DNA from 3 places in the Halobacillus sp. HZG1 genome. Region 3 is predicted to be linked to each of the others. Evidence: riboswitches for the same ligand, from Rfam matches in the RefSeq annotation. Region 3 holds a riboswitch; each other region holds the start of a gene.
The links. A riboswitch is a leader RNA that binds a small molecule or an ion and turns the genes downstream of it on or off. The one in region 3 is predicted to bind thiamine pyrophosphate.
Positions count from the first base shown of each region.

Region 1: another riboswitch for thiamine pyrophosphate. It lies ahead of thiT (energy-coupled thiamine transporter ThiT); the one in region 3 lies ahead of tenA (thiaminase II).
Region 2: another riboswitch for thiamine pyrophosphate. It lies ahead of tenA (thiaminase II); the one in region 3 lies ahead of tenA (thiaminase II).

Region 1 covers NZ_JAYLVQ010000042.1:10,983-18,864, reverse strand. The annotation lists gene VKA52_RS06235 (SDR family oxidoreductase) at 1-384, shown strand, start outside; gene VKA52_RS06230 (alpha/beta hydrolase) at 338-1,078, shown strand; TPP riboswitch at 1,160-1,259, shown strand; gene thiT (energy-coupled thiamine transporter ThiT) at 1,348-1,914, shown strand; gene VKA52_RS06220 (hypothetical protein) at 1,958-2,236, opposite strand; gene VKA52_RS06215 (phospholipase D family protein) at 2,419-3,867, shown strand; gene VKA52_RS06210 (general stress protein) at 3,916-4,263, opposite strand; gene VKA52_RS06205 (DUF1028 domain-containing protein) at 4,545-5,405, shown strand; gene VKA52_RS06200 (flavodoxin family protein) at 5,493-6,125, shown strand; gene VKA52_RS06195 (L-lactate permease) at 6,311-7,882, shown strand, end outside.
Region 2 covers NZ_JAYLVQ010000031.1:8,332-16,213, forward strand. The annotation lists gene VKA52_RS04225 (hypothetical protein) at 1-93, shown strand, start outside; gene VKA52_RS04230 (Fic/DOC family protein) at 86-694, shown strand; gene VKA52_RS04235 (threonine/serine dehydratase) at 1,014-1,979, shown strand; gene VKA52_RS04240 (PucR family transcriptional regulator) at 1,997-3,667, shown strand; gene VKA52_RS04245 (DUF3221 domain-containing protein) at 3,690-4,223, opposite strand; TPP riboswitch at 4,336-4,445, shown strand; gene thiW (energy coupling factor transporter S component ThiW) at 4,539-5,027, shown strand; TPP riboswitch at 5,033-5,138, shown strand; gene tenA (thiaminase II) at 5,181-5,867, shown strand; gene thiD (bifunctional hydroxymethylpyrimidine kinase/phosphomethylpyrimidine kinase) at 5,864-6,676, shown strand; gene thiM (hydroxyethylthiazole kinase) at 6,667-7,425, shown strand; gene thiE (thiamine phosphate synthase) at 7,422-7,882, shown strand, end outside.
Region 3 covers NZ_JAYLVQ010000070.1:144,971-152,852, reverse strand. The annotation lists gene VKA52_RS13960 (D-serine ammonia-lyase) at 1-245, shown strand, start outside; gene VKA52_RS13955 (PQQ-dependent sugar dehydrogenase) at 454-1,521, shown strand; TPP riboswitch at 1,712-1,820, shown strand; gene tenA (thiaminase II) at 1,976-2,674, shown strand; gene tenI (thiazole tautomerase TenI) at 2,678-3,292, shown strand; gene thiO (glycine oxidase ThiO) at 3,289-4,416, shown strand; gene thiS (sulfur carrier protein ThiS) at 4,413-4,616, shown strand; gene VKA52_RS13930 (thiazole synthase) at 4,619-5,386, shown strand; gene VKA52_RS13925 (thiazole biosynthesis adenylyltransferase ThiF) at 5,383-6,402, shown strand; gene VKA52_RS13920 (hypothetical protein) at 6,639-7,882, opposite strand, start outside.

The DNA.
Region 1 (7,882 bases), on a different contig from region 3:
GATGTCGCTCTGATTGAGCCTGGCTCTTATCAGACCAATATTTGGTCGTCCGGTCTTGTTATGCCGGAAGCCGCCCAGGACCCTGAGTCTCCTTATGCCGAATACATAAAAGGGTTGTGGAATGCGTTGAACAGTGAATCCCATGGCAATCCTCAGGATGTATCAGATTTGATGACGGGATTGATGGAAAAAGAAACCCTGGTGAAACTCCGCTATCCCATCGGTGCCGGTGTGAGAGCGAATGTGTGGTTCAAGCGCTTGCTTCCTTGGAAGTGGTTGGAGAATACCGTGTTACAAAAAATACTTGGAAAAGAGAAAGCCAAAGGAGTGGGATTGAATGGAAAACGTGATGCATGGAGCAGAGGAGATGCGCTTCGAGGGTAATGAAGTCGGTATCCTCATCTCTCATGGGTTTACAGGAACGACACAAAGTATGCAGCCTTTAGCTGAAGCCTATGCCAGAGCTGGTTACACCGTTTATTGTCCGAGATTAAAGGGTCATGGAACAAGTCCTGAGGATATGGAATCCACCTCACATATGGACTGGGTGCAATCAGTGGAAGAAGCTTATTCCTGGTTAAAAGACAGGTGTTCCAAAATATTTGTCGTCGGTTTATCGATGGGTGGGACGCTTGCGTTGTATATGGCGAGTCAGTATCGGGACATTGAGGGAGTCATTCCAATCAATGCGGCCATCGATATCCCGGCACTGGAAAGCAGCCAGGGTTCGGATGAACGCTTTTTAGATGCGATCGGTTCCGATATCAAAGATCCAGAGACGGTCGAACTTGCGTATGACCGCACGCCAGTGAAATCGATCGGAGAGCTGGTTGAATTGATGGGCATGGTCAAGGATAGACTGGATGAAATCCACTGCCCGATCATGATTTTCGTATCGGATGAGGATCACGTTGTACCTCCGCATAACTCGGAAGTCATTTTCGAATCGGTGTTTTCTGAACACAAGGAGATTATCCATCTGGAGAATAGTTATCATGTAGCGACCCTTGATCATGACAAGGATATGATCATTGAGCGTACCTTGGAATTTTTCCAAATGTACACGAATACGAAGTGATTGCCCGGGAAATACAAAAGGTTTTGTAATCTAGTAAAAAGTTTATTATAATAGAGACAAAACAAGAAAAGTAAACGGTATAAAGCCTTCAAGGGGAGCCTCCGGCTGAGAGTGAACATTTCGTTCTGACCCTTCGAACCTGTCAGTTAGCACTGGCGTAGGGATGGCGGCTTTTTTGATGGTGCAATGCAGAATTGGGACTCCTCCATCAGGAAGCTTCCCTATTTGGCGTTGCTTTTTTTGTGTCTTTTTTTAGGAGGAATGTTGAAATGAGAAATCGTCGCGTTTTATTTCTCGTAGAAGTTGCGATTTTTTCAGCACTCGCATTATTGTTGGATATCATCCCGTTTTTATCATTTAAACTGTGGGCGCAGGGAGGTTCGGTTTCCTTTGCCATGGTCCCTGTATTCATTATGGCTTTCCGCTGGGGCTTGAAAGGGGGCGTCACCACCGGTCTTCTGTTAGGAATCTATCAAATTATGACCGGCGCCTATATTATGACACTACTTCAGGCGTTCCTCGACTATATCGTCGCCTTTGCAGTAATCGGAGCGGCCGGGTTGGTAGCGAAACCGCTCTGGAAGGCGATCCAATCGAAAGAGTCCCGTCGATTGATCGGATGGATTGTTGTCGGCTGCCTGATTGGAAGCGTGCTCCGCTTTTTCGGACACTTTTTTGCAGGAATCGTCTTTTACGGCGAATTCGCCCCTGAGGGACAGCCTGTCTGGTTGTATTCCCTCATCTATAATGGTGGGTACATGCTCCCGGCGTTTATCTTAAGCAGTATCGTCGTCAGTCTCCTATTTGTAAAACGGCCAAAACTATTAAGCCATTAAATTAAATCCCCCGTCCGATGTTCTGACATCGGACGGGGGATTTTTAATAGCTCTTCCTTCTATGAATGTCCACAAACGCCGCCTTTTCTTGATGACTCAGTTTCGAGATGTCTCCAGGGTTCGTTGCCTGGTTAAGCGCTAGGGGTGGCATGAAAGCAAATCGCTTTCCTGTGGGGAGCGCCGAGCTTCCTCTCACTACGTCCTGCGGAATCTCGTCTATCTCCTTCTCCCACGGGAGTCTCGCAGCTTCCCAACCACCGCATTTCATATAAGGGGAGAAACGAACCCCTATACCGAGATGGAGTGTCCACCACTCTTCCATCTAGAGTGGGTATCAAGCTTTCACTTTCTGAATGCCCAGTGGGCAGAATTAATATTATACTCTTCCACGACCCTGCCATATCGTTCAATATATTATGTTTTTATTTTTTTTCTTCTATTAAGGTTTGAGACAGGGCATTATAGTGAAAATAGAATAAGCACTCTAGTTGAGGAGGCTACATAATGGACCGTTTGAAGCGGATTGGAAAAAGTAAATGGTTTTGGATCATTGTCGCTATTATCGCTGTTTTAAGTGTTACCATTGCTTATCATACTTCATGGAAAGCTCTTCCTGAGGGGATCTCTTATGAAGGAGAGAAGCATCAGATGGAAAATATCGAGTTTTTCCGTGATTTAACATATGAAGACGAAGCAGGGAAGACGGTGCATGATCTTCAGGTTTTTGAAGAGATCAACCGGACGATAGGGGAGGCGGAAGACTTTATTGTGGCCGATATGTTTCTATTCAATGGCTACACAAATGGAAAAAACGAGTTTCCTGACATCTCCAGCAACCTGGTTGACGCCATATTAAAACGAAAAGAGGAAGTCCCTGATTTGAAGGTGGTTTTCATAACCGATCAGATCAACACCGTGTATGGATCGTATGAGTCTGAGACGATCAAGCGCCTGGAAGATGGCGGTGTGGATGTTGTTTTGACCAACTTGAATAAATTGAGAGACTCGAATCCTTTATACTCCAGCGTCTGGCGGCTGTTGTTTTCCTGGATGGGCACCGGAGAAAACGGCTGGATCAGTAATCCGATGGCCAAAGAAGCTCCGGATGTGACCTTGAGGTCCTACATGAAACTGCTGAACATCAAGGCGAATCACAGGAAAGTCCTGGTCACGGAGAAATCTGCGATTGTCTCGACTGCCAATCCTCATGATGCGAGTGGATATCATGAAAACGTGGCGTTCAAGATGACGGGGCCGATCATCAAAGATATATTAGAAGCGGAAGAAGCGGTCGTCAACTATTCAGGAGAAGCTGATTTTCCTGACTATGAAGATCGCACTTGGGAAGAGCAGGAAGGTCCTCTGACGACCCAATTTGTGACGGAAGGGAAAATTTACAGATCCATTCTTGATGAATTGTCGGCTGCTGGTGAAGGGGACACCGTATGGCTCGGAATGTACTATTTGGCTGATAAAAAAATTACGAGCTCGCTTGATGATGCAGCCAACCGTGGGGCTACGGTAAACATTGTGATGGACCCTAACAAAAAAGCATTTGGTCACGAGAAGACGGGCATTCCTAATTTACCGGTTGCTGCTGAATTAAAACGCCTGGGGAACGAAAACATCCATCTGCGATGGTATGATGTCAATATCGAGCAATATCATACGAAGATGCTGTATATTGACCATCCTGAAGAAGATGTCATCATCGCTGGATCGGCGAACTACACACGCCGTAACCTCTCAAACTTAAACTTGGAAGCCGATGTTGTCATCAAAGGAAATGGGGAAGAACAGGTGTTTACGGAAGTGAATGACTACTTCACTCGGATTTGGAACAATGAAGAGGGACACTACACGGCGGACTACAAAGAGTATCAGGATAACTTGACTTTCATTCGCTATGCCACCTATTATCTGCAAAAATGGACCTGGTTCACAACCTATTGATATAAGAAAGGAGCGCACGGAATGTGCGCTCCTTTTGTATTCTTCTTATTATAATAAGGTTTCTGCTTTTGAAGGGTTCGTAACAATCAGGAGAACTTTCCCTTCATCCAAATCTTCTTCGTATTCTTCTGCTTCCTGTTCAGAAAATCCGATCTCCTGCAGTTTTGTCCGTAGTTCATCGCCCTGTTTACTGAAGAGATTGCTAATCACGTTTTTGATGTCCTGCTCGGAAAGGCCGATGGTATTGGCATTGACGTTCTTGGCGATACGATCTGTGCGGTCGTCATCGTGCGACAGGATGTAAATATCTTTGTTGTCGATGCCTTCATCTTTTAAACGCTTCACATCTTCCATCAGTCTTTCGTCATTTGTGTATTCTCTTACCGTTGGTTTCATATTGGATCGCTCCTTTTTTTATAGCTGCTACGGTATGGAATGTACCCGCATGGGAGTGGGATAAACTTCTGAATGGGTTATGGTTGTTTAGCCGAACGGAGAAGGATATCAATCAAGACGTAAAAATATCAACGAATAAATGGATATATCAATTAAATTTTTAATATATCAATTAAAATCAAGAGATATCAATTAATCTTCTCAGCACTCAACCGCAGACCGAAATATTGCAGGATTTTGTCCAACCATCTCGAATTACATAAAAGAGTGGAGGGGAAAAAATGAAATCAAAAATTATTGCTACGTTTTCTATTTGTGCGCACGACCCTGAAACAGGTGAGTGGGGCGTGGCTGTACAGTCTAAATTTTTAGGCGTCGGGTCGATTGTCCCCTGGGCGAAAGCCGGTGTAGGGGCGATTGCAACCCAGGCCTTCGGCAACCCGCAGTATGGACCGGACGGGCTGGAGCTGCTTGAACAAGGGCTCTCAGCTGAAGAAGTGATCGAGCGCCTTATTTCCGACGATCCTCAAAAGGAAGACCGCCAAGTCGGAATCGTGGATGCGAAAGGAAACGGGGCTACATTTACAGGAAAAGAGTGCTACGAGTGGGCGGGTGGTAAAGTTGGCAGACACTACGCCGCTCAAGGGAACATCCTTGTAAATGAAGAAACGGTGACAGATATGGGGGAAGCTTTTGAACAGGCGGAAGGGTCTCTTGCCGATCGTTTGATGATTGCGATCAAAGCCGCTCAGCTTGCGGGGGGAGACAGCCGTGGCAAGCAATCGGCAGCTATCCTCGTCGTCAAAGATAAAGCAGGTTATGGAGAACTCAGTGACGTCGCCGTCGATCTCCGTGTGGATGACCACCCGGAACCGATTGAAGAACTGGACCGCATTTATCAGCTTCACCAGCTCTATTTCGGAGCATCGAAGCCTGAGGAAGTGGTGGAAGTGGAAGGGGACGTGAAAAAAGAGGTCGAACATCATTTGCAGCGTCTCGATTACCTACCCAAAGAGAATGTGACTCCGGATGGTTTTTACGAAGCGCTGACGACTTACTTGCATACGGAGAACTTTGAGAGCCGTGAGCAAAAGCGCGGGAAAATCGACTTGAAAGTTCTGGATTACATGAAAAATCAATAATAGAGATAAGCCGTACATCCCAGATGTGCGGCTTTTTGATTGAAAGATTTTATGAAGGGGAAAGAGGCAGGATAGGAGGTTGATGACATGACACAATTGAAAGCGATCGTTCTGAATGCATCTTTGAAGAAAACGAAGGCAGAGGAACCTTCCCATACCGAAGGCCTGAGCCGTGAAGTTCTCGATATCCTTGAAAAAGAAGGGGTCGAAACAGAAATTGTCCGTCTGGCGGATTATCATATTCCTTATGGCATCAGTGGAGATCTTGGTGGCGGAGACATGTGGCCGCAAATCTTTGAAAAAGTGAAAGAAGCCGACATCGTTCTGTTCGGAACGCCCCTGTGGCTTGGAGAGAAAAGCAGCCTAGCTACGGTAGCGATGGAGCGCTTATACGGCAGCAGTGGGGAAACGAACGAAAAAGGACAGTCGATCTTTTACAATAAAGTCGGTGGTGTCATCATTACCGGAAACGAAGATGGTGCCAAACATGCTGCATCTTCTGTACTTTACGGAATGTCACACATCGGGTTTACCGTTCCGCCGAACGTCGATGCGTACTGGGTGGGCGAAGCGGGACCAGGTCCTTCCTATTTAGAGGGCGATGGTCAAAACAATGAATTTACTAAAAAGCATGTGGAAATGCTCGCTTATAACACGCTCCATTTTGCACGCATGTTAAGAGAACATCCGATTCCGGCTGAAGGAAACAAGGCGGAGTAAACGCTCCTCAACAAAGGAAAAGATCAGGGCTTCCAAAGGCCTGGTCTTTTTTTATGAAATCTATAAAAGCGATTGCAAAAACGACCTTCCAGGTATAAAATATAATTAAAGCAGGTCATCTGATGACCTTACTTTTATACATGTTATGAAAGCGTTGACAAATTGTGTGTTGGGGGAGGATTCTTATGATTTTGCTTGTGGCTTTAAGTGCGATACTTGCTCCTTTTATTTTCCTGGTCCTTTTACGGATGCCGGCGAAGAAAGGCATGTTGTACAGCGCATTGATTGTCATTGGTCTTGCTTACTTCGTCTGGGGTGTAGGGGAAAGGGTGATCGCCGCCTCAATCATGGAGGGGGCGCATAAGACTTTAACGATCCTGTTTATTTTATTCGGAGCGATTGTGCTGTTAAACACGTTAAGAAACACCGGTGCGGTAGACCGCATCAATCAAGGATTCCGGAGCATCTCCAAGGATATGAGGGTACAGATCGTCATTGTGGCCTTCCTGTTTGGTGCCTTGATTGAAGGGGCTGCAGGGTTCGGGACACCGGCGGCAGTGACTGGGCCGTTGATGGTGGCTTTAGGATTTTCACCGCTTGCTGCTGCATCCATTGCGTTGATAGCGGATAGTTCAGCCGTCTCTTATGGAGCAGTGGGCACACCGATTCAGGTCGGGTTGAGTAATATTCCAGGTGCTGATCTTTCTTTTTACAAAGAAATCGGGGTGCAGGTCGCTTTTTTTGATCTGTTTGCAGGAAGTTTCATTCCACTGATTCTTGTGATCATTCTTACCGTCTTCTTTGGGAAGCAGCGGAAGCTCACAGATATCAAGGTGATGATTCCCTGGACACTTTTGATTGGTTTTACCTATACCTTGTCCGCTTATCTTTATGCCAATCTGTTCGGTCACGAGTTCGTGGCGATCTTAGCTTCTTTGACCGGCCTGCTTGTGGCTACGCTGACGGCGAAGAAAGGTTTTCTACTTCCTGAAGAACCTTGGCAGGAAGCGCTTCAAGAGGAAAAAGAAGCCGATAAACCTGTTTCCATGAGTTTGTGGGCAGCCTGGGCTCCTTATGTGATCATTGTCCTGCTCCTCCTTGTCACGAGAATCGTTCCAGCGGTCAAAACTTTCACTTTGACCTGGGTTGATCTTTCCTGGGCGGATATTTTAGGTGTGGAAGGCATTACGTCTTCCTGGCAGGTGCTTTATTCCCCGGGATCCGTTTTAGTCTTTGCTGCGATTATGGCTGTTGTTGTTCAGAGAAAGTCTTTGGACCGGTTTACGAAGGCGGCGAAAGAATCTGTGCTCTCCATGAAAGATGCGGCTATAGCTTTAGTCGCGACACTTGCGCTTGTCCAGGTGTTTACGAATTCAGGAATGAACGCACAGGACCTTGTGAGCATGCCTCAATACATCGCTCAGACTCTTGCTGCAGGGTTTGGTTCCATGTGGGTCATGGTTGCGCCTTTTCTAGGGCAGCTCGGAGCGTTCATTACCGGAAGCGCCACGGTTTCCACCCTGACCTTTTCACCTGTTCAGTACAGCATTGCACAGGAAACAGCCCTGGCTAAAGATACGGTGTTGTCTTTGCAGGTCCTTGGGTCAGCGGCCGGCAATATGATTTGTGTGCACAATGTCGTAGCTGCGGGTGCGGTCGTAGGACTTGCAGGAAAAGAAGGGGATATCATAAGAAAAACGATTGGCCCTGCCTTGTTGTATGGTCTGCTTGTCGGGACCGCTGCTGTTGTTTATCTC
Region 2 (7,882 bases), on a different contig from region 3:
AATCAGAAACTGCTTGTGAAAAAGTGCCTGACAGGGGAGATCTCTCACGAGGAATTCGTAACCAGGGCGTTGGAACTGGCTCGTCATGCCTAACACTAGGTATGGGAATGAAAAGTCGAAGTATTGTTATCCTGGGTCAAATGTATTAATCAACCATTTTGACATTAAGGACGAGAAACAACTGGCAGCCTTGGAGTCGATGTTTACGGCGCAAAGGCTTGCTGAGCTTCAATCAACCCCGATTACTGGGGAATTCGACTTGCGCCACTTACAGAAGATCCATGCGCGCCTATTTTCAGATCTTTATCCTTTTGCTGGAGAAATTCGAACAGAGAATATTACAAAGGACGGATTTTCTTTTGCTCAAGCCAGGTTCATACTCGATGCGGCAGAGCCTATATTTCAACAGATGATGAGAGAAGATTGGAAAAGTATGAACAGGGTTTTGATTGTAGAGAAATTGGTCTATTACATGTCAGAAATTAATGTGCTCCATCCTTTTAGAGAAGGAAACGGGAGAAGTTTACGAGAGTTTATTCGATGCGTAGCTTTGGAAGCAGGATATCGTTTGGATTGGTCCGTAGTACCACCAGAAGCCATCTTTAAAGCGAGTGTCCAATCTGTCAAAGATGTAAGCGCTCTTGCTCAGGTTATCAGTCAATCCTTAACCAACTACCAGAAACCTTCAGCCTGAAACGAGGCTGAAGGTTTTTTTATGAAGAAAAGGAGTCCACTTGAATAAAAAAAGTACAGCCGGGCTAAAAGTTGGATCTACGATTCGAATAGGAAGTGGTCTTTGAGGGATCGGGGATAGTGGCTTACCCATCTGACTTGTTTAATCTTTTATTGAGGACGCCGCGCGCCAAAGAACGGCGGCCTTTTACCAAAAGAATACGGCTTTGAACCCAACTAGTATTTTATCTCTTTAAATATAAGAGGTTGTTCCACTATAATAAAAATAACTGAAAATTCAAAACTTAGATTCATCTAAATTCTAGAAGGAGGACGTTATGATGACCAGCCTTTCCTTCAGAGAGGTATGGGAAGCGAAGAGTCGCATAGCTTCGTTTGTCCAATCCACTCCTATCCTTTATTCAGAGCCTCTTTCTGAGCGTACCGGCGCACGTGTTCACTTGAAACTTGAACATACCCATCCTACGGGGTCATTCAAGCTCAGAGGAGCAGCTAACAAAATTCTATCTCTTCCCGAGGAGGACTTAAAGAAAGGGGTAACTACCTTTTCAACTGGTAATCATGGGATCTCTGTTGCCTATATAGCAGCACAATTAGGGATTCCTTGTACAGTTTGTATTTCGAATCGTGTTCCGGAGGCTAAGGTTAATCGGTTGAAAAAGCTGCAAGCTGGGGTTGAAATCGTGGGGAAAAGTCAAGATGACGCAGAAGCAAGGTGTACGGAGTTGGAAAGAGACGAAGGGATGACCGTGATCAAGCCTTTTGACGATCGGGAAATTATCGCCGGCCAGGGCACGATTGCGCTTGAGATTATGGAACAGTGTCCGGATGTCGATGAGGTCATCATTCCCTTGTCTGGAGGAGGACTGCTGTCCGGGATTGCTTTTGTTATGAAATCTATTGAACCTTCCATACTCGTAACGGGTGTGACGATGCAGAAGGGGGCGGTCATGCAGGAAAGCCTCGCCAAGGGGAAACCTGTCATCCTCGAGGAGTCTTATACCCTGGCTGACAGCCTGCTTGGAGGAATCGGGACAGAGAATCGTTACACTTTTCCCATGACGAAAGCTTTTATGGATAAAGGAGTGCTTGTGGAAGAGGCGCATATTGAAGAAGGGCTGATCTTCACTCTCGAACACCATAAGATGGTTGTGGAAGGAGCAGCGGCCACAGGGATTGGCCACTTGCTTCATTGTAATGATCTACAAGGTAAAAATGTTGTTGTCGTCATGACAGGAAACAATATCGATCATCAAGCGGTTACAGATCTTTTGGCTAAATCGTAAGTGGGGGAGGAGTGGAGATGGGGGTTGCCGTGGAGGAAGTCTTAAAACTTTCCGTTCTCGAAAAAGCGAAAGTGCAGACAGAGATGTATCATCGCCAGGTAGACTGGATCTCCGTAATTGAAACACCTGTGGAGAACTTTGTAAGAAACAATGAATTTGTGTTAAGTACAGGGGTTGGGTGCGGAGAAGATGTGCTGGCACTAGAAGAATATGTGAGAGATGTCATCCGTTCGGAAGCATCTGTGCTGGCGTTTGCCACAGGACGGCATCTTTATAAAATCCCGGACCGGGTGTTAAAACTTGCGGAGAAACATGAGTTGATTGTAATGGAAATTCCATGGGAGGTCCGTTTCGGAGATATTTTACAGGACGTTTTACGATTGATTAATGAGGAGAGCCGCCAGGAGCAGCAAAGGACGGAAGAAATTCGCCAAGAGTTGATCAACTGTGTTCTGAACGGAAAAGGGCTGCAGGAGATCACATCCATCATCTATCAGAACACAGGTATTCCAACCGCGATCAGTGACCACAACAAACAAATCCGGGCGAATCAGTATTTTGATCGATATTTCATCGATGTCTTGAATGGACACGAACTGTCGCAGGAAGGCATCCTGGTAGAAACCGAAATGGACAGTGAGCACCCACTCCGCCATTACATTGAAACCTATGAAATCGGTGAACAGAAATGCTACCAGCTTACCATTTTATCGAACTATAAAAAACAAGGATATATTCTCTTTAAGCCGAAGGAAGAAAAGGAGTTAACCTGGGTGAACCTTCATATCCTTGAGCATGCGCTTACCGCATGTGCCTTATATTTCGTAAAAGAGAATGCCATTGAAATGACTGAAATCAGGCTTAAGGACAACTTCCTGCTGGATTTAGCTAAGCGGGAGAGGGAGATGGACAGAGCTCTTTTATCAAAAGCACAGCTGCTTGGTTATGACCTGGAGAAGCCTTATATTTGTCTCGTCGGCCACATCCGGTTCGTTCAGCCGGAGGAGGAGCGCACCTCTTTAACGATGCCTCAGGTCAAGTCGTCATCAATCAACAGTCGGAATTATTACATTCAGAAGGAAGTCACACATGCGGGTGATGCCCTGCATAGGAGGACGATGACCACTTTTGATGAAGGGGAGGTCATCGTTTATTTGGAAACAGACCGGCCGGACTACGGAGAAACCGCGAATCAGTTTCTTGACCTGATTGAGCGGAGACTTCATGAGTTGTTGAAGGGGATTACGATCAGCTGGGGGATCTCCTGCCATAAAGGGGGGTATCAGGTTTTTCATAAAAGCTATGAAGAGGCGGAAACCGCACTGAAAATCGGTCAGCAGCATGAAGAAGGGGAGCGGACGTTTTTCAGTGACACGAGAATGAACCGCCTGCTTATGGCGCTGTCCCACGAAGAAGAAATTGGAGCCATTGTGTCGGATACACTGGAGAAGCTGATTGATTATGATCAGAAGCGGCAGACAGAACTGATTCATACGTTTATGGTCTACAATAAATACAACAGCAATGTCAGCCAGACGGCCCGTGCGCTGAATTTGCACCGCCAATCTTTGCTGCACAGATTGAGAAACATTGAACATTTGACCGGGCTGTCACTTCTCAATGCTGATGACCTCTTTTTGCTAGAGCTCAGCGTAAGGTTATGGCTTTTGAAAAAAGTCGATGCATAGAGCGCTACCTCGCGGTAGCGCTCTATTTTTTATCTTTGACGGTCGTTTTCCATTCGCCCTGATTGGTCCCGCGTCGATCCAGCTCGACGGTCCACTGGTCGGATTCCTTGTCAAAAGAAAGCAGAGAAACAATCAGCACATCGGACTTTTCCGGTTCTTTTTCAGATAATGCAGTAGAAAGAGCTTCAGAAGCTTTTAAGTCTGCTCCCTCTACTTCACTCATTTCAAGCTCCTGGACTTTTTCAGCGGTGGCTTGTTCAGGGTACGATTCAGCGATATCCCCGTCTACCCAGACCTCGACCTGTTTGCCGACCCATAAACCTTTAGGAGCTCCAGACACCCACATGGCCCTTCCTTCCTCCCCTGACCCATCATCCATCGGTGTGACAACAAGGATACTGTCCTCATCCTGATCCATGACAAACCCGCTTATGTCCGGGTCGGGTACTTCTGCTTCCACTTCCTTCTGGTCTACTTCCTCCGTTTCTGACAGCCCACATCCACTAAGGCATAAAGAGAAAACCATGAACATACCAAGCATCCATCTCATTTTCATCATTCACACACTCCTTATCTACTTAATGATGACGTTTGAACGGGAGCAAAAGTTTCACATGACAGAAACATCCAATTTTGTTATGATGAAAATCACCAAGCGAATAAGTTTATGAAACTACTAGGGGAGCCTGAATAGGCTGAGAGGAAAGCGAGCGAGCTTTCTGACTCTTACAAACCTGATCTGGTTAATACCAGCGGAGGGAAGTAGTCTGACGATACGTGTATCGGCTTACTGCATACCAGGCCAGGTCCTCTAAGGATCTGGCTTTTTTATTTGCCTCCATTCTACTCCCGTTCAGAAAGGTGGTGAAATATGAAAAACACAAAGTTACTCACAACGATGGCTGTGCTTGTGGCAATCGGGACGCTCGGGGCGCAATTCCTTTGGTTCCCTGCCGGTATTGCAAAAGCTTATCCTGTCCAGCATGCGGTTAATGTGATTGCGGCGGTGGTGCTTGGCCCCGTGCCGGCGGTCATGATTGCTTTTGTTATCGGGCTTTTACGTTTCTTATTAGGGCTCGGCACCTTTCTTGCTTTCCCAGGTGGGATGTTTGGTGCATTATTGGCAGGGCTTTTTTATCGGATGTTTGAAAGAAAAAGTTCTGCGGTGATTGGTGAAGTGCTCGGCACTGGAGTCATCGGAGCTTTGGCATCTGTCCCGATCGCACACGTCTTAATGGGAAGTTCAGCTGGTGTTTTTGCGTTTGTTCCTTCTTTTGTCGTAAGTAGTCTCTCGGGGGCTTTCATTGCTGCCTTCATTTTATCACGAGTGAAAGTTGAAAACATGATCTTACAACCATAATACACGGAAACTGCTAGGGGCGCGAGTATTCGCTGAGATAAGGAAACATTCCTTGGTCCCTCAATACCTGATCCGGGTCATGCCGGCGGAGGGAAGTAGTAAGAATCCCCTTCTGTCCTCTAGTAGCTTCCAAGAATAATAGGAGGCTCTATCATGTCTTTTTCCAAACAATTAAGAAATGAAAATCAGGATATTTATCAAGAAATCTTCACTCATCCCTTTGTCCAGGGGATCGGGAAAGGAGAGGTCCCGAAAGAAGCGTTGATTCATTATATCAAGGCTGATTATGAATATCTGAATGCTTTTATGCATGTGTATGGAATCGCTATTTCCAAGTCCCCTCGTAGAGAAGACATTCAACTGTTTAATAAGCAAATCGATTTTGTGTTGAACAGCGAGATCCATCCTCATAACAATTTTTGTGAACAGATTGGCGTTTCCTATGAAGAGCTTCAAGGGTATCCGCTGCCGCCGACTGCTGATCACTATATAAAGCATATGCTATTTCATGCCCATAATGGGGGGATCGGTGAAATATTAGCGGCCTTGCTTCCATGCCCGTGGACCTATTATGAAATCGGGGTCGAGCTTAAGAACCACTACCAGCCAGGGGTTGACCATCCTTTTCTCCCTTGGATCGATTTTTATGCCGATGCAGAGGTGAACAGTCTGACGGCGGTGTTATGTGAGCGGCTTGATCAGTATGCTGTACAAGCGTCTGAACCAGAAAAACAGCGGATGAGAGAAGCTTTTCGTAAAAGTTGTCAGCTGGAATATGCTTTTTGGGATATGGCTTACACACAAGAACAATGGCCTTGTGAAAAGGAGGTTGTGAGATGAGACAAGTATCATGTGCGCTGACAATTGCAGGGACTGATCCGAGTGGTGGCGCGGGTATACAGGCAGACTTGAAGACGTTCCAGGAATTGAAGAGTTACGGGATGAGTGTTGTAACTTCAGTCGTTTCCCAAAACACGACAGGTGTGAAGGATGTACATCACCTCCCGGAAAATTTCATTAAGAGTCAGCTGGAAGCTATTTCTGTGGATATGCCTGTTCATGCACTGAAAACTGGGATGATTGCCAATAAGGGGATGATGAGAGTCATCAGTGAATGGTTGGATGAAGTGGCTGCTCCTTACATCATGGACCCTGTCATGGTTGCCCAGAGCGGGGACCCCTTGATTGAAAAAGAAGATCAACGGTATTTAAAAGAATACCTTGTGCCCAGGACATCACTCGTCACTCCGAACATCCCTGAAGCTGAAGTCCTTGTCGGAGGAATAATTAAAACAGAAGCAGATATGAAAGAAGCAGCCGAGATGATTGTGAAAGATTTAGGTGCAGGAGCGTCTCTTGTCAAAGGGGGCCATCTACATGGAAGAGCGGTTGATTTTCTATATGATGGTGGACGTGTCTATGAATTTGAATCTGAACGGATTGATTCTCCGAATACGCATGGCACAGGGTGCACGTATTCAGCAGCCATTACGGCTTACCTGAGCCAGGGACACGCTTTGCCAAAAGCCGTCAAAGAAGCCAAATACTTCGTAACAGAAGCGATTCGCCACTCCTTCGACTTAGGAAAAGGAAGCGGACCGACCAATCATTTTGCTTTACGTGAGGAGGTTTTCAACAAATGGCTGTAAGTGTTATCGAAAGAGTAAGAACACAACGCCCACTGATTCATCACATCACGAATTCAGTGGTAATGAATTTTACAGCGAACGGTCTTTTAGCTTTTGGAGGGTCGCCGATCATGGCCAATGCCACACAGGAAGTGGCGGATGTTACCCGATTGTCTCAAGGACTGTTATTGAATATAGGAACGCTTCATGAAGAACAGGTGAAAGCGATGATCCTTGCTGGTAAAGCTGCAAATGAAATCGGCATTCCTATCGTCTTCGATCCTGTCGGCGCTCCTGCTACTCGGTATCGTTCAGATGCATGTCAGAGGATCTTGCAGGAGGTGAATCCGACAGTTATTAAAGGGAATGCCGGAGAACTTGCCCATCTCATCGGTCTAAATGTGGAAACGCAAGGCGTAGACTCCACAGGAGCAGCTGATTCCGAAGCCATCGTCCGCTTAGTAGCGGAGAAATATCAGACTGGAGCCGTCTGTACAGGAGAAGAGGATGTCGGATGTATGGATGGGGATGTTTTTGTTAATGAAACAGGACACCCTCTCCTTGCTCAAATTACGGGTTCCGGCTGTTTGCTTGGTTCTTTGCTTACAGCAAGCTTAGCGGTAGAAGGCAATCCTAAAGAAAAGGTGCTGGCAACATTAAGCCATTATGGAAGGGCGGCGGAACAAGCAGCAGGGCAACCTGATGTCAAAGGACCAGGGACATTCATACCGCGGTTTGTCGATGCTTTAGCAAAGGGTGAAGAGACATGAAAGCTTCTACCCTTCGAAAATACTTCGTCATGGGCAGCCAAAACTGTGCCAAAGATCCTTTGAGTATTTTGGAAGAAGCGATTGGAGCTGGAATCACGTGCTTTCAATATAGAGAAAAAGGAGAAGGCGCTCTAACTGGAGAGGCGATGTACAGTCTCGGTCATAAGCTGCGCCAACGTTGTGCTGAAGCGGGTATTTTATTTATCGTCAACGATGACATCGAACTTTTTGATGTGCTTCAAGCTGATGGAATACACGTGGGGCAGAGTGATCGAAGTGTGAAAGAAATTCGTTCAAAATATCCTAATACAATCATAGGGTTATCGGTATCCGATCGGACAGAATTAGAAGAGAGTCCTGTCCATCTTGTCGACTATTTAGGTGTAGGTCCGATGTTCAGGACAATGACGAAGAAAGACGCTAGCCCTGTAGCAGGGCCTGAATGGGTGAAGATCGT
Region 3 (7,882 bases):
AAAACTTGTACAAGCTGTTAGCCCTTTTGCATGAATCGGAAGGTATTTCCCTCGAGCCATCGGCACTTGCAGGCATGTACGGTCCTTCTTCTATTGATATTCAAAAACAGTTAGACCGCATGTATGGCTCCCGTTTAAGTCATGCGACTCATTTAGTCTGGGCAACAGGTGGAAGTTTGGTGCCAAAAGATATTATGGAAGGTTTTGTTTCTAAAGGAACATCATTTCTTCGTCAGGAGGAATAGAAGAAGCTAATCTGTTGAAGGGATCCTCGTGACACAATTGTTAAGCCTGGGGGGCGTGAGCTTCTATTCTTCCTTCATGATTCACACTGAAATAGCATATTTTCCAAATAGAACACTTCTATTCATTTAGGAATATGGGAGTGAAATGAGGGAGCACTAGAATTGCCCCCGCTTCAGATAATAGTCTAAGAGGGAGGAATACTTTAAATTGAAAAAAACCATAGTGCTATTAATCTCTACCTTCTTTTTTATAGCAGGTTGCTCTGATAATTCGGGTGATAATAACCAGGAAGAATCGCCACGACCTGCTGAAGGTTTAGAAGTAATAGCAGATAATCTGGAAGTTCCGTGGTCCATCGAAAAAATGGAAGATACCTTTTACTTAACAGAAAGATCAGGGAACATTGTCAAAATAGTAGATGGTGAAGTGGAAAGGCAAAGCATAGAGTTTGAAGAAGAGGTATCCACAGCTTCAGAGGCAGGATTGCTTGGCTTTGTTCTTGCCCCCGACTTTTCCGAATCGAACCTTGCCTATGCCTATTACACGTATGAAGATGGGGAAGAACAATTTAATCGTATCGTCACGCTTCGGTTGGAAAATCGTGTATGGAGAGAAGAGGATCTGCTTCTAGACCGAATCCCCAGCGGTACTTACCATCATGGAGGAAGACTTAAATTAGGTCCTGATGAAAAACTCTACGCTACGGCTGGGGATGCTTCTGATCCTGAAATAGCCCAAGACCTGGATTCATTAGGTGGAAAAATTTTAAGAATGAATTTGGATGGATCGATTCCGGATGATAATCCATTTGCGAATTCCTACGTTTATAGCTTTGGACATCGCAACCCTCAAGGGATTACTTGGTTATCAGATGGTACGATGTATGCAAGTGAACATGGGGATAATGCAAACGATGAGATTAATTTAATTGAAGCTGGTCAAAATTACGGTTGGCCGGTTATAGAAGGCACTGAAGAACAAGAGGGAATGGTTTCGCCTCTATTCACTTCTGGAGATAGCTCCACCTGGGCACCATCTGGAATGGACAATTTTGAAGGAAAACTTTATGTTGCAGCATTAAGAGGGTCTGCCGTTTTAGAATTCGACCTTGAAACAGGTGAATACAGTGAAGTGATCACTGGTCTTGGAAGGATTCGGGATGTACAGATTAAGGATGACGATCTTTATTTCATTAGTAATAATACAGATGGTCGTGGTGATCCACAGGACAATGATGACAAGCTATATAGAATTTCACTCTCAGATCTGGATTAACTACTGAAGAGTAACCGATTAAAATTGGTTCATACAAAAGAGCGCTTCCGTCACGAAGCGCTCTTTGTTATCCATCTATTTAGTGAAATGTTAAATGTTCCAAAGAGTTACCATTCATGATAGTTTTGGAGGAATGTTTTGACAATTATTTAGAACATGTTACGATATCAATGAAATCAAAAATTCATAGACGATCCACTAGGGGTGCCTTCTCATAAGGCTGAGATTAAAGTGTAGCTTTAAGACTCTTAGAACCTGATCTGGTTGATACCAGCGTAGGGAAGTGGCGGTTACGTGTATCTTAAGCTACATATAGATGTTTACACATGAAACCACTTTCTTCACGCATATGAAGAAAGTGGTTTTTTAGTGTCTGGAAATAGATGCAGAGAGTGCTTGCGTCTTATTTCTTTTTTCCTTGACCGTGGATCGTCGGGAAAAGGAGAGAGTGACAATGAAATTTTCACAACAGATTCGCGAAGCGGTGGATCCTATTTGGGAAGCAAGTTTCAACCATCCTTTTGTCCAAGGGATTGGAGAAGGGACGTTATCGCTCGAGCAGTTCCGCTACTACGTGCTTCAGGATTCTTATTATTTATCCCATTTTTCAAGAGTCCAGGCGATGGGAGCCGCGAAGTCAGAGGACATGAAAACGATGGCCAGTATGGCTTCTCATGCTCAAGGGACGTATGAAGCAGAGATGGAGCTTCATGAGAACTTTTCCAAAAGGCTTGGAATCACAGAGGAGGAGCGCAACCAGTTCACTCCTTCTCCGACGGCTTATGCGTACGCATCCCATATGTATCGGGGCGCCTACCACGGGGATTTGGGAGAGATCATCGCTACAATTCTTCCGTGCTATTGGCTTTATTATGAAGTCGGGGAGCACTTGAAAGATCATCAGCCGGAAGAACCGATTTATCAGGAGTGGATTGCCACCTATGGCGGGGATTGGTTCCGTTCGCTTGTGGAGGAGCAGATTCAGCGGTTGGATGATCTCGCGGAATTGAAATCGGAAGCTGACCGGGAGCGGATGAAAGAGTTGTTTGTGATCAGCAGTCAGTATGAATACATGTTTTGGGAAATGGCTTATGTCATGGAAGAATGGCCGTTTGATATGAGAACTTCTTTAACGGTAGGAAAAGGAGAGTGAATCGTGAGACCATCCATTCACTTGATTTCGACAGGTAAGCAGACCTTTGCTGAACTAACCAACACAGTTAAAGCAGTACAAGAGGAGGTCGATTTTCTCCACATTAGAGAAAAGCACCGCTATGCTGTTGAAATCTTTGATGGCATTCAACAACTGGTGGACGCTGGTTTTCCAAAAGAGCGCATTATCATCAATGACCGTGCTGATGTAGCCGCTGTGTCAGGATGCTTCGGGGTGCAACTGACTTACCGAAGCTTGCCAGTCGCACAAGTGAAGCGCACTTTTCCCGTCCTGAATGTAGGAAAGTCCGTTCATTCTTTAAAAGAGGCCATAGATGCGTATCAGGAAGGAGCGGATTTTCTCATATACGGAAATATCTATCTCACAGCCTCCAAGCCTGGAAAAGCGGGGGAAGGATTGAATTCGCTCCGTGAAATCATCCGGCATGTAGGATGCCCGGTCGTTGCTATCGGTGGAATAACGCCAGAGCGGGCAGGTGATATCATTCGTGCGGGAGCTCAGGGGATTGCTGTCATGTCAGGCATTCTACAGGCGGACGATCCTGTGAGTGTAGCGCAGATTTACCGGAGGGAAATCGATGGAGGGAGGATGTTATGAATACGCATTATGAAACGATTGTTGTCGGAGCTGGTGTGATCGGCAGTTCCATCGCCTATCATTTGGCACAGCGTGGACGCTCTGTTCTTCTCCTGGAGCGGGGGACAGTCGCCTGCAAAGCATCTTCAGCTGCCGCTGGCATGCTTGGAGCGCAGTCGGAGCTAAAAGACGGGGACGATTCATTGTATTCACTTGCCACAGCAAGTCGCGAGATGTTTCCGGTGCTGGCTGAAGAATTGAAAGCGTATAGCGGCATTGATATTGGATTACAGCAGAATGGCATCTATAAAATTGCTACAAATGAAGGAGAAAGAGAAGAGCTGATAGCCTATGGGGAAATTCAACGAAACCGCGGGGAGGAAGCGAGATGGATGGAGCCTTCTGAATTGCAAAGAGAAGAACCGGTGGTGTCCTCCCAGTTGAGCGGTGCCTTATTTCTCCCGGATGACGGCCAAGTTTCCGCTCCGGATTTGTCGAAGGCTTTTGCCCTGTCAGCGGTAGAGCTTGGGGCAGAACTTCTAGAGTACACCGATGTTCAAGGTTTGATTAAAGAAGGGAAGCAAGTCACGGGAGTGAGAACCAATCGAGGAGACGTAAGCGCCGATCATGTCGTAGTCGCTTGCGGGGCATGGAGTGAAGATTTGCTTGGAAAACAGGAACTCGGGATGGATATGTTTCCGGTAAAAGGTGAATGCTTTTCCGTTAAAACGAAGCGCAGACTTATTCAAGGGACGCTCTTTTCTAAGGGGTGTTACATCGTCCCGAAAGCAGGCGGGCGTCTGGTGATCGGTGCAACAGAAAAGCCTGGAACATTTGATGAAACGGTAACCTTGGGTGGGTTATTTCCCTTGATCAAAGCAGCGACTCAGTTAGTTCCTGAACTTGTTTTTGCGGAGTGGGAAACGGCCTGGACCGGGCTTCGTCCACAAACGGAAGCCGCCATTCCATATCTGGGCCCACATCCTGAGTCTTCCGGACTTATTATCGCGACCGGACACTATCGCAATGGCATTTTATTGTCCCCAATCACAGGAAAGGTGATCGCTGAATTAATCGAAGGCAAGGATGTTCCTCATGAATGGATAACTACTGGGAATTTATCACGTGGAGGGGTGAACCTATGAAACTACGAATCAATGGGGAATGGCTGACCGTTCCGGAAACGGTCGATACGATCGGTGAGCTTCTGTGTCATTTTCAATTGGATCAGCAGGTGGTCATCGTTGAACAGAATGAAACCATTCTCGAAAAAGAATCACGATCAGAATACAAGGTGCAGGACGGAGATATCATTGAAATTGTACAATTTGTAGGAGGCGGATGAAGATGTTGAAAATCGGTAACCAGGAATTCAAGTCTCGTTTGTTGTTAGGTACAGGAAAGTATCCGGATTTTGATATTCAAAAAAAAGCGGTGGAGGCATCAGGGACTGATATGCTTACCTTTACCGTAAGGCGGATGAATATTTTCGAACCGAGCCAGCCGAATTTCCTTGAACAGCTGGATGTCGAGAAATATACACTTCTTCCGAACACAGCGGGGGCGAAAACAGCAGAAGAAGCGGTCCGACATGCTAAACTGGCGAAAGCTTCAGGGCTTTGCGATATGATCAAGGTAGAAGTGATCGGCTGTGACAAGACGTTACTGCCGGATCCTGTAGAAACGCTCAAAGCAACAGAAAAACTGATTAAAGAAGGGTTCACGGTTCTTCCGTATACGTCCGATGATGTCGTGCTTGCCCGCCGACTTGAAGAATTGGGTGCTCATGCGGTAATGCCGGGAGCTTCCCCAATTGGTTCAGGACAAGGGATTATCAACCGTGAGAACCTTCAATTCATTATCGAACAATCAACGGTCCCTGTAATTGTGGATGCGGGTATCGGATCGCCGGCGGATGTGGCACAGGCGATGGAGCTTGGAGCGGACGGTGTATTATTAAATACCGCTGTTTCAGCAGCGAAAGACCAAGTGAGGATGGCTGAAGCGATGAAACTAGCGATCGAGGCCGGGCGTCTCGGTTATGAAGCAGGAAGGATTCCAAAGAAACGCTATGCCACAGCCAGCAGCCCGATGGAGGGAATGAGCCGGACATGAATGAACGCTATTCCAGGCAGACGCTTTTCTCTCCCATTGGAGAAGCCGGTCAGAAAAAAATCAACGCCAAACATGTTTTGCTCCTTGGAGCAGGGGCGCTTGGAACAGGGAATGCAGAAGCTCTCGTCCGTGCAGGAGTCGGACAGTTAACGGTGATTGACCGCGACTATGTCGAGTGGAGCAATCTCCAAAGGCAGCAATTGTACTCAGAACAGGATGCCGAAGACCGAATCCCCAAAGCAGTGGCGGCGAAACAACGCTTGTCGGAGGTGAATAGTGACGTACAAGTCGATGCCTACGTCATGGATGCGACTCCATCTGACATGGAACGGTTATTAGATGGCGTTGATCTCATGATCGATGCCACCGATAACTTTGACGCCAGGATGATGATGAACGATCTTTCTCAAAAATACCAGATTCCATGGATTTACGGGGCCTGCGTGAGCAGTTATGGCATCAGCTATACCATTCTTCCGGGAGAGACTCCTTGTTTGAACTGCCTGCTTGATCAAGTGCCCCGTGGCGGTAGGACTTGTGATACCGCTGGGATTATCAGTCCTGCTGTGCAGATGGTCGTCGCTCATCAAACCGTTGAAGCTATGAAAATACTAGTGGAAGACTGGGAGGCGGTCAGTCGTAAGCTCGTTTCCTTTGACCTGTGGCAGAATCAGTATACATCCATTGATGTATCCAGGATGAAGAACGAAAGCTGCCCTTCTTGTGGAGACGATCCTACTTATCCATTTTTAAAATACAGCCAGCAAATGAAAACGGCGGTGTTATGTGGGCGTGATTCTGTTCAAATCCGTCCTCAGGCATACAGAGAATGGAATTTAGAAGAGGTTGCCGGTGCTCTTGCTAAACATGGAGGGCAGGTAGAACAAAATCCATTCCTTATTTCTTTTACAACGGAAAACAAGCGGATGGTCCTTTTCAAAGATGGACGTGCGTTGATCCATGGAACGCAGGATGAGACAGAAGCAAAGACACTTTATCACCGGTACTTTGGCTAGGTCATCTGCATGCATTTCAAAGCGGTGGTCTGGCTCAGGACATTGTTTAAGATTAAATGGATATCCAAAATAGGGGAAGTTGATATAAGCCCCACTAAAATTCGGTGCATTCAACAAAGCCTTCCACTCATTAATAAAAAGAGCTGCCCCCACTCCGTTAAGTGATTAACGTGGTGGGGGGCAGTCATGTAATTGTTATTTTTTCAAAAGAGAAAAATGCACCTGCCAACCTGTAATTACTCCGGAATCGGTGGAACCACTTCATTATCTACCAAATCGAAGGCATTCAAGTCCATACCGTACATTGTACCAGTTGACGTGAACCCTACTGGAGCATCTGGAGAAACGGTATCCAGTGCGGTTCCCCAAGGCAACGCCACATCCAAGCGGTTACGGACCACTTGAATCTGGTCGACGGTAGGAGCGGTTGTGCCTCCGAATCGATAGTCAACGAACACGGCTAAGCGGTTAGGGTTCGGGTTTGTAATATCGTTCTCCTCTAAGAGGATGGTATCAACTTCTGGGAAATCGTTGGGAAGGAAAATAATCGAGCTTCCTGAACGGTCCTGGTGATCGATGGCATTCCGCCTTACGAATATGGACACATCCGTATAGGCAGAAGTTGCGAACAATACGAATTGGGAATGTCTTTCCATGGTGTTGTCATCGATCAGGAACGTGCCGCTGAATTGATCGGTAGGAGTGTCCTGTTGGAACCGGATGGCCGCTCTACTGACAGCTCCGCCTAAGAACGAATTATCTTTAATGTTTGTAACACCGAACGTTCCGCGTATTTCCAGCGATTGCTCATCGCCTGTATGGTTTAAGGTGTTGTTTTCTAAAGTAAAGTCATCTGCATTTACAATCAGCGTTCGTTCCCCACCGGTCAAAACGGAATACTGAATGGTGATGCCGCTGTAATAGTCGGCGACTCCACGAGCTGGAACCCGCAGGAGTGTTTCATCTCCGGTAACTCCACTTGTTGTCCGGCTGAAACTCAATCCTTCAAGGGTGATGTTATCGGCTTCGAGAGAGATGGCGGTTTCGTCCGTGAACGCACCAGGGAATGCGACATCCGTTAGGGCGGCTGAAAAACCTCTGATCGTCAGCGGTTTATCGATGACCAACTCGGCTGTCTGCGGATACTCTCCTGGAGTGACGAGGAGGGTATCTCCGTCGTTAGCATCGGCAACCGCTACAGGAATCAAGTCATAGAATGTTTGCTGGTCGACGTTGAATATGCGGCCGCCTTGAAGGGTGCAGGAGATACCTGGCGGGAATGGAACAGCATCCGGCGGGCAAGGGATGCATGCTTCTGAAGTCCTTTGCAAAATGATGCTGCACGTGTCGTTGGCACAGATCAGTGTTTCTCCGCACGTTTCATCACAAGGGAAGCAGACGATATCGCCTTCTGCAAGCCCGCCGCATTCTCCCTGGATGGTCGTGACTTCATACACACACGTGGGAACGAAACACGAGA